DNA from 3 places in the Erwinia wuhanensis genome. Region 2 is predicted to be linked to each of the others. Evidence: predicted binding sites of a transcription regulator. Region 2 holds the regulator's gene; each other region holds the start of a gene.
What was found. The regulator LexA, encoded in region 2, represses DNA repair genes until DNA is damaged. The targets are predictions, from matches to a motif close to TNCTGTATGTACATACAGNA.
Positions count from the first base shown of each region.

Region 1: a site for LexA is predicted at 1,563-1,582, ahead of QZH36_RS00555 (YebG family protein). Genes of this name have one in related genera too.
Region 3: a site for LexA is predicted at 2,262-2,281, ahead of mutH (DNA mismatch repair endonuclease MutH). Genes of this name have one in related genera too.

Region 1 is NZ_JAUJUH010000001.1:125,404-128,638, reverse strand. It holds gene QZH36_RS00560 (sugar phosphate isomerase/epimerase family protein) at 200-1,030, shown strand; gene QZH36_RS00555 (YebG family protein) at 1,184-1,546, opposite strand; gene purT (formate-dependent phosphoribosylglycinamide formyltransferase) at 1,685-2,863, shown strand; gene QZH36_RS00545 (bifunctional 4-hydroxy-2-oxoglutarate aldolase/2-dehydro-3-deoxy-phosphogluconate aldolase) at 3,097-3,235, opposite strand, start outside.
Region 2 is NZ_JAUJUH010000004.1:462,983-466,217, forward strand. It holds gene zur (zinc uptake transcriptional repressor Zur) at 1-335, shown strand, start outside; gene QZH36_RS12730 (CsbD family protein) at 483-692, opposite strand; gene lexA (transcriptional repressor LexA) at 1,340-1,948, opposite strand; gene QZH36_RS12740 (diacylglycerol kinase) at 2,046-2,420, opposite strand; gene plsB (glycerol-3-phosphate 1-O-acyltransferase PlsB) at 2,549-3,235, shown strand, end outside.
Region 3 is NZ_JAUJUH010000003.1:462,707-465,941, forward strand. It holds gene QZH36_RS09830 (NADP(H)-dependent aldo-keto reductase) at 1-1, opposite strand, end outside; gene QZH36_RS09835 (YgdI/YgdR family lipoprotein) at 182-397, opposite strand; gene QZH36_RS09840 (TerC family protein) at 562-1,272, opposite strand; gene mutH (DNA mismatch repair endonuclease MutH) at 1,341-2,027, opposite strand; gene rppH (RNA pyrophosphohydrolase) at 2,715-3,235, shown strand, end outside.

The DNA of each region.
Region 1 (3,235 bases), on a different contig from region 2:
TTATTGTAAAAAAACCAGCATAGAGCGGCTAACGTCAGGAAGCGTCAAGTCAGGCAAAGCCTGGAAAACCTTTAGCGCGCTGATGAGGCTGGCGAATCGGCACAGGTCGCTATACTTGTCAGCAGGCGAGAGTCAAAAGGTCGGACCGTTTACCGGCTCTCTGTCCATTTTTTTGCTATTGAGCTTTAAGGGGAACAGGATGCGTTTTCAACATAATCCACTTTTTATTAATACGGTTTTACTGAGCGGCACAACGGAAGAGAAAATTATCGCCGCCGCTCAGGCTGGCTTCAGCCAGCTGGAATTGTGGCGGCAGGATGTGGACTCGGCTGAAGGTACGCCTCAGGCTGTAGCCAGCCTGCTTGAGGAACAGCGGCTTGCCCTGACGGATTACCAGGTGCTGCTGGATTTTGACGGCGCACCGGACGATCAGCGCGAGGAAAAACGCCGCGACGCGCTGAAAATGATGGAGACAGCGGCGGCGCTGGGCGCCACCACCCTGCTGACGCCAGCCTCTACACAAAAAGAGTGTATCGCCGGGCGTGAAGAAGAGGATATTCGCTGGCTGGCGCAGGAAGCGGGAAAGCGTGGGCTGCGGGTCGCCTTTGAGGCGATGGCATGGAGCACCCATATCAATACTACGGCCGCCGCCTGGCAGCTGGTACAGCGTATTAACGAGCCTAATCTGGGCCTGGTCGTGGATGCCTTCCATATTTTTGTACGCAACCGAACCGTGGCCGACTTAAACGGCATCCCGATGGACAAAATTTTCCTGGTACAGCTTTCCGATTTAGCCACGCTGCCTTCCGGCAGCGAACTGGTGGAAACGGCAAGGCACCATCGGCTGTTGCCGGGCCAGGGCAACTTCCCGCTCTATACGCTGCTGGACTATCTGGAAGCGGAAGGCTACAGCGGGCCGGTTGGGCTGGAAGTCTTTAATGATGAGATTAAACAGCGCTCGCCTTCCGATGCGGCGAAAGAAGCCATGCACGCGCTGAAACGCTGCTGTGCGCAGGCGACAATCGCCTGAACCTGAAAAGCTGTGGTCTGTAAACGCTAAACAGAAAGATAAAAAGCCTGTCCGAGGACAGGCTGCTACTGATAACGCCCTCTTATCAGGGCATCTGGTAGCGACAGGGCTGGTAAACAAGCCACAACGTCACACACTACAGACGAGACCGCCTCACGCTGCTTTAATGCGCCCCGCTTTGGGCTTCTTCTCTTCCGCATCGGCATCGGCATCGGCATCGGCATCGGCATCCTCAGCGGTTAACGCGGCGACTGACGCAACGGGACGGGAGGACTCCGCTTCCGGCATTTTGCTGGTACGCAGGATATGCTGCACGGCATCTTTGTTTTCCGACAGGAACATCCCCAACGCCTCGCGCTGATTTTCATCCATATCCAATGGCGCAGCGCTCAGCCAGTCGCAGAACACTTCGGCCATATCCAGCATTTTGTCATAAGCGTCGGCTTCTTTCTTACTGGCGAAAGTCATCTTTTCCTCACCTTTTCTGACGACAACATATTTGATTTCAACAGCCATAGTGCCCACCTCGTTTAACTGTATTTTTATACAGTATATCAGGCCGGGAATTTTTCTCAAGCCCGGAAATCGGATGAAGACGCAATCGTTTTCGTTTATACTGCGCCCGCATTTTTTCCTCTAATCAGGTAGAGATTTATGACAACTCTTGGTACTGCGCTGCGTCCTGCGGCAACGCGTGTAATGCTGCTTGGCTCTGGCGAGCTGGGTAAAGAAGTGGCGCTGGAATGTCAGCGTCTGGGCGTTGAAGTCATTGCGGTGGATCGCTATGCCGATGCACCGGCGATGCATGTCGCCCATCGCAGTCACGTAATCAATATGCTGGATGGCGAGGCGCTGAAAGCGCTGGTGGCGCAGGAGCGTCCGGACTATATCGTGCCGGAAATCGAAGCCATCGCTACCGATATGCTGATTGAGCTGGAAAAACAGGGGCAGCGCGTGGTGCCGACGGCTCGCGCCGCTCGTCTGACCATGAACCGCGAAGGTATCCGCCGCCTGGCTGCAGAAGAGCTGGCGCTGCCGACCTCTTCTTATCGCTTTGCCGACAACGTGGCGGACTTTAATCAGGCCGCGCAGGAAATTGGCTTTCCCTGCATCGTGAAGCCGGTCATGAGCTCTTCCGGCAAGGGGCAAAGTTTTATCCGCGAGGCCGCAGGGCTTGCTGCCGCATGGGAATATGCCCAACAGGGCGGACGCGCCGGTGCAGGCCGGGTGATAGTGGAAGGCGTAGTGAAGTTCGATTTTGAGATCACGCTGCTGACCGTCAGCGCTGCCGATGGGATCCACTTCTGTGCGCCGATTGGCCACCGCCAGGAAGATGGCGACTACCGCGAATCCTGGCAGCCGCAGCAGATGAGCGAGCTGGCTTTACAGCGCGCGCAGCAGATTGCCGAGAAAGTGGTTATCGCACTGGGCGGGCACGGGCTGTTTGGCGTGGAGCTGTTCGTTTGCGGGGATGAAGTGGTGTTTAGCGAGGTTTCCCCTCGCCCGCACGACACCGGCATGGTAACGCTGATTTCTCAGGATCTTTCGGAATTTGCGCTGCATGTCCGCGCTTTTCTTGGCCTGCCCGTTGGCGGCATCCGCCAGTATGGCCCGGCGGCCTCGGCGGTGATCCTGCCGGAACTGAGCAGCGATAACGTGCAGTTCGCCAATCTGGATACGGTACTTGGCGCGGGCTTGCAGCTTCGTCTGTTCGGCAAGCCGGAAGTTCAGGGCAAACGTCGCATGGGCGTTGCGCTGGCAACCGGTGACGATATTGATGAGGCCGTGCAGCGTGCTGTCGCCTGCGCCGCTGGCGTAAAAGTCAGCGGTTGACGCCGTGCGCGCTACTGCATAATTAGCGTAAAATCTGCGGCTGATGCTGCCCCGCTTCTGCGCTGCTGGCGTAAAAGTCAGCGGTTGACGCTGTGCGCGCTTCTGCATCGTTAGCGTAAAATCAGCGGCTGATGCGCTCCCGCCTCTGTAAAGCTGGCGGCCGGCGCTGTACCCGCCTCAGCAAAAAGGATGGCCGCCAGCCATCCTTTTTTAGTTTTACGCTCTGAACGGCATTAGCGCGCGCCTGCTACCGCCTCTTTAGCCAGCTGCGTAATGCGATCGTAATCCCCTGCTTCCAGCGCATCCGCCGGCACCAGCCACGAACCGCCGATGCACAGCACGCTTTTCAGCGCCAGATAGTCCCGGTAGTTG
Region 2 (3,235 bases):
CCACTATCTATCGGGCATTGGACTTTCTGCTGGAGCAGGGATTCGTGCATCGCGTGGAGTCCACCAACAGCTATGTCGTCTGCCATCATTTCGAAGAGCCTGCGCATACCTCGGCGATGCTGATCTGCGACCGCTGCGGCGGCGTAGCGGAGCAACATGCGGAAGGCGTGCAGGATATTCTGAAGTCCCTGTCGCGGGCAGCGGGCTTTGCGCTGACCAACAGCGTGATTGAAGCGCACGGATTGTGCCAAAGCTGCGTTGAGGTGGAAGCCTGCCAGCATCAGGATGCGTGCCAGCACGATCATACGCTTGGGACAAAAAAGCGCGGTCGTTGAAACGGTCAACCATCAGAATAATTTAAGCGGCGGGATCGCGCCAGACAAAACAACAAGGGCAGCGCCAGAAGCGCTGCCCTTGCTTTAGAAGGCTATCCGGAGAATCGGCCCTGGCAGTGCCAGTCAGCCTTTCCGGGGGCTATCTTATCAGAAACGGTGGTTGTTGCTGGTTTCCCAGTCGCCCAGCTCTTTCTCAGCCTGGTCTTTGGTGTAGCCATAACGTTCCTGAATTTTACCGACCAGCTGATCGCGTTTACCTTCTACGACGGTCATGTCGTCATCGGTCAGCTTGCCCCATTTTTCTTTAAATTTACCTTTTAACTGTTTCCAGTTACCGCCGGCTTCGTCTTTATTCATCTTGTTTCTCCTTAACCTTAGGTGATAACAGCTTATCGTTACAGCAAAACCACTGACAGCAACATAAAACGCTGCCCAAATGCTTAACGTACAGATAATTGTAGTAGAAGATGGCAGGTTTGCACGGCGAGGCGGCGTATTTTTCTAAAAAAAAGCGAAGCGGCACGGGCCGGGCAGCAAAAATCGCGCGGGCTCGGATACTTAAGAAGCGGGAGAACAGAAGCGCTGAGGCGATTTTGCCGGTTCGATCGAAGGGAGCGGGAAGCGACGGATGCCAACAGAGAGTAACCGCCCATACGGAATGCCAACACACAATAACGCCAATGCGGAATACCAACAGGCAGTAAATATCAGCGTGGGATACGAAAAGACAATAAACGCTAAATACGAACAGGAGCGGGCATCGATATATGTCGGACAGAACTACGATGGCTTGCGCTCCACAGGAGACATTCAGGCACGGTCAGACAATATGGCAGGGGCAGACAACAACCGTAGGTGCGGTCAGACAATATGGCAGGGGCATACAGCAGAAGGATTCAGACAATATGAGAGGTGCGAAATAAAAGCCGTAGGCGATACGCCCGCCGGTAGAAGCAAGCCTCTGCGTCATCGCAACGACGCAGAGGCGGCACGGCGTCTGGCTATTACAGCCAGCTACCGTTGCGGATCACGCCGACGGCAAGCCCTTCGATAGAGAAGGTATGCTCACGCAGATCCACCACAATCGGCTGGAACTCGCTGTTTTCCGGCAGCAGCTGCACAATGTTGCCCTGCTTTTTCAGGCGCTTGACGGTGACTTCATCATCAATACGCGCTACCACGACCTGGCCATTGCGCACGTCCTGGGTTTTATGAACCGCCAGCAGGTCGCCATCCATAATGCCGATATCCTTCATCGACATGCCGCTAACGCGCAGCAGGAAATCCGCGCCCGGCTTAAACAGATCGGGATCGACCTGGTAATGGCCTTCGATATGCTGTTCCGCCAGCAGCGGTTCGCCTGCCGCCACGCGGCCAATCAGCGGCAGGCCATCGACTTCTTCCATCATCAGGCGGATACCGCGTGATGCGCCGGAAACGATCTCGATAACGCCTTTACGCGCCAGCGCCTTCAGGTGTTCTTCAGCCGCATTCGGGGAGCGGAAGCCGAGCTGAGCGGCAATCTCTGCCCGCGTCGGCGGCATGCCGGTCTGGTTAATATGCTGGCGAATCAGGTCATAGACCTGCTGCTGCCTTGCCGTTAGTGCTTTCATCCCGCCCCCTGGTTGTTTATACAGTCGACTGTGAGTATATACAGGTATTTCGTCAATGAAAACCTCAAGCCGGATAAAAAACCATGGTGATAGCTATTTAGCCCGGCGGCTGGTGAGAAAGCAGAATCGTCAGCCAGACAAAAACCGCTAACAGAATAGCTAACAGCACGGCAGCTGAGCCCATATCTTTGGCGCGCCCGGAAAGCTCGTGGAACTCATTGCCCAGCCTGTCGACCACGGCTTCTATCGCGCTGTTGAGGATTTCCACAATCACCACCAGCGCGACGGAGCCAATCAGCATGACTCTGGCCAAAGGCGTCACGTCCAGCCAGCAGGCGATAATAATCGCCACTACCGCCGCAACCACTTCCTGGCGGAAAGCCGCCTCGTGTTGCCAGGCCGCCCGTAATCCTTTCCAGGAATACCCCGCAGCTTTAATGATCCGCGTTAAACCCGAGGCGTTATTTGCCATAATCAGGGAACCCTTTGTTCTGTTTAGCGTCAATGTCAGGGTAGCGCACATTTTGCAACACCACAGATCTCATGCAAGGATTCTGGTATGCTTGCGGCGCTTTGCTAACAAGAGGCTTTATGTTGTCTATGTCAGGTTGGCGTAACTTATATTACAAATTATTGAATTTACCGGTAAAAATGCTGGTAAAAAGTAAAGCGATCCCTGCCGAGCCGGTCGTTGAGCTGGGGCTGGATACGTCGCGTCCTATTATGTATGTGCTGCCATACGATTCAAAGGCCGATTTGCTGGCGCTGCGTGAGCAGTGTCGCAAAGAGGATCTGCCCGATCCTTTAGACCCGCTGGAGATCGACGGCACGCTGCTGCCCCGCTACGTCTTTATTCATGATGGCCCGCGCGTATTTCCTTATTACGCGGCCAATCCGGAATCCGTAAAGACGTTTCACGACTATCTGGATCTCCATCGCAGCAACCCGCTGCTGGACGTGCAGATGGTGCCCGTCTCGATTATGTTTGGTCGGGCGCCGGGGCGTGAAGTTCAGGGCGAAAGCCAGCCGCATCTGCGCGTGCTGAACGGCATTCAGAAATTTATCGCCGTCCTGTGGCTGGGCCGCGACAGCTTTGTGCGTTTCTCGCCGATGGTGTCGCTGCGCCGTATGGCAACCGAGCACGGCACCGATAAAACCATCGCCCAGAAGCTGGCGCGCGTGGCCAGAATGCACTTTGCCCGTCAGCGCCTTGCCGCAGTCGGCCCGCGTCTGCCTGTGCGTCAGGATCTGTTCAACAAGCTCTTACAGTCCAAGGCTATCGCCAAG
Region 3 (3,235 bases), on a different contig from region 2:
TGTGCCGGCTTCCTTTTTTCATTATTAAAAGACCAGCCTGGCGTGCGGGGTAAAACTGTTGAAGCAAACGCCAGATCCGGCTTTTGACTATAACCGTCGGGCGCTACAGGGGGAAGAGCGGATTTATCGGGAAGTGCGGTGGGGGCCACCTGTCGGAAAGCGTCAGGTGGCGGGATTGGGCTTAGCGTTCAACAATCGATGAAACCTCATCGCCGTTGATTTGCAGCTCATGGCCGGAGCGATCGGTGTACTTCACCAGACCGGTATCCTGATCGATCTCCGGTTTACCCTGGGTCATAATCATCTTGCCTTCTTTTGTCGCCATCACGTAATCACTGCTGCAACCGCCGAGCAGCGTGGCCAGCATCAGAACGGCCGCGCCAGACATCAACTTCATACTTCGCTCCCTTAGCCTTCAATTTGCCTGCATCAGTAATAGCGCATTTTACAGAAAGCGTTAACCGCAGAACTCCTAAAAAGGCGTCACAGCACGACGAACTATTGACTTTGATCGTAAAAACAACGGGAAGAAGCCGACCGGCAGCGCCGGTCGGCCTGGTATCAGGCGTGGTTTTTTTTGCCGCGTAGCAGGTTAAGACACTCTACCGACATGGAGAAGAACATCGCGAAATAGATATAGCCTTTTGGCACGTGAATATTGAAGCTTTCCAGGATCAGGGTGAAACCTACCAGGATCAGGAAAGTCAGCGCCAGCATTTTTACTGAAGGATGGCGGTCAACAAATTCACCGATAGCGCGGGCGGCAAACATCATCACGCCCACTGCAATTACCACGGCCGCCATCATAATAATCAGATGATCGGACAGGCCAACGGCAGTAATTACCGAATCAAGACTGAAGATAATATCCAGCAGCATAATCTGCACAATCGCGCCGGCGAAGGAATGAACATTGCTTTTATGTTCTTCTTCACCGCCTTCTATTGTTTCGTGGATCTCCATACTGGACTTCCACAGCAGAAAAAGCCCCCCGAACAGCAGGATTAAATCGCGCGCGGAAAAAGAGTGGTCCATCAACGTAAACAGCGGCGTGGTCAGGCGAATGACCCAGGCAATCGAGGCCAACAGACCCAGACGCATCAGCATGGCGCCCGCCAGGCCGATACGGCGCGCGGCGTTCTGCTGCTGTTTGGGAAGTTTAGCCACCACCAGAGAAAGAAAAATAATATTATCAATACCCAGAACGATTTCCAGAATCGTCAGTGTACCCAGCGCCAGCCAGGCGTTGGGATCGGCAATCCAGTCAAACATACAACGTTGCATCCTAAACGAAAGTTAAACGAAGAGTATACTCATCCGGATGCCGCTCAGCTAAAGCTTTACAGTAAAAAATGACGTGCCAGTAAGGGCGCGGTGAAAGCCTTTTTCAGGTAGAAGCCCCTGGGCAGCGTCATCACCGGCTGGCCGTTTTCGCCAATGCCTTCCGTCAGGGCTTTGCTGTTGGCGGCTTTGGGCCGGATTTGCAGCACTTCGCCGTGGCGGGCGGTAATACGCTCTACCTGTCCCAGCACGATCATATCCATCAGCTCTTCCCAGTCGCGCCGCAGCAGCAGCTCTTCTTCTTCACTGGGACTCCACAGCAGCGGGGCGCCGACGCGACGTTCGGCCAGCGGAATTGCCCGATCGCCTTCTACCGGGATCCATAATACTCTCGCCAGCTTATGTCGCACATGGCTGGTTTCCCAGACCAGACCGCTGTTGCCGGTCAACGGCGCCACGCAAACAAAGGTGGTTTCCAACGGGCGGCCCTGCGCGTCGACAGGAATAGTTTTCAGCTCCACGCCGATGTCGGCAAAATCCTGTTCTGGTTTGCTGCCTGCGCTGGCGCCCAGATAGCGTTCCAGTAGCATACCCACCCAGCCCTTATCGCGACGCAGGTCGCGCGGTATCGTAAGGCCCGCTCTCAACGCCAGTTCGCCCAGCGTAAAGCCAGCCAGCTGGCGCGCGCGTTCCAGTAACGCGGCTTCGTTTTCCGGCGGTAAAACCGGAGAAAAATAGTCTGGCATCGCCTGCTCTTGGTTGTTGGTTAAAAAATGAACAGTAGTTTTCCATATTAAAAGGGATGCGTTCATCCCTGAGGAAAAGCGCAATAATAGCATGATTAATCGCGGCTTTTTTTTGTCACTTTGCGGCCGCGATCGGGAAGTTGAAAAGGTTATGCCTGCCTGCGCACCGACAATGAACAGGATCTTACACGTAGTTATCCACAGAAAAATGGGATAAGTCGATTTTTAAAATAATACTGTTTCGATTTACAGGCTTGACGCGGCGGTTTTACCCGGGTTACCGCATTTTTTGCTTAGGATAGCAACATATCCTGTGGATAAAAAAGTCGGTGTTCGATCTTTCGCCACCTGCCTGGTGTCGTTATTGATCGGGGGCCCTGAAACAGCAGAAGGACGCGGTAGAATTGGATAAATCCCAATATTTATAATGCGTTAACCAAAGTATTAACCTTAGGCTAAAAGGCGCCACTCTGAGTTTTCCCCAGCGGCCAGGAGAGTTCTGCACAAAGATATCCACAGAAAAGGTGAATAAGATCGCGCAAAAGTGGCGATTTCTGTTTATAACTCTACGAATGTTCGCAAGTTATCCCGCGAATGCCGTCAGTAACGGCCCAAAAGCAGTGGTTTACCGTCTGTAAGGAGTATGAAACAATCAGGCTATCCGAGTATTAGTTTTGAGGTAGTCCAGTGATCGATGATGATGGCTACCGCCCGAATGTTGGTATCGTAATTTGTAACAGGCAGGGACAAGTGTTGTGGGCCAGAAGGTATGGCCAGCACTCCTGGCAGTTTCCTCAGGGAGGCATCAACCCTGGCGAAACGGCAGAACAGGCGATGTATCGAGAACTCTTTGAGGAAGTCGGTTTGCACCGCAAAGATGTGCGCATCCTTGCCTCTACCCGGAACTGGTTACGCTATAAGTTGCCGAAACGTTTGGTGCGTTGGGACACAAAGCCGGTTTGTATCGGCCAGAAACAGAAGTGGTTTCTTCTGCAACTCTTGTGCAATGACGCGGATATCAACATGCAAACCAGCAGCACGCCGGAGTTCGACGGCTGGCGCTGGGTGAGCTTCTGGTATCCTGTACGTCAGGTTGTCTCTTTTAAACGCGACGTTTATCGCCGGGTGATGAAGGAGTTCGCCAGCGTGGTGATGCCCCTGCAGGAGAATGCCGTACCGCGAAATACGCCTTATCGACGGAAGAGAGG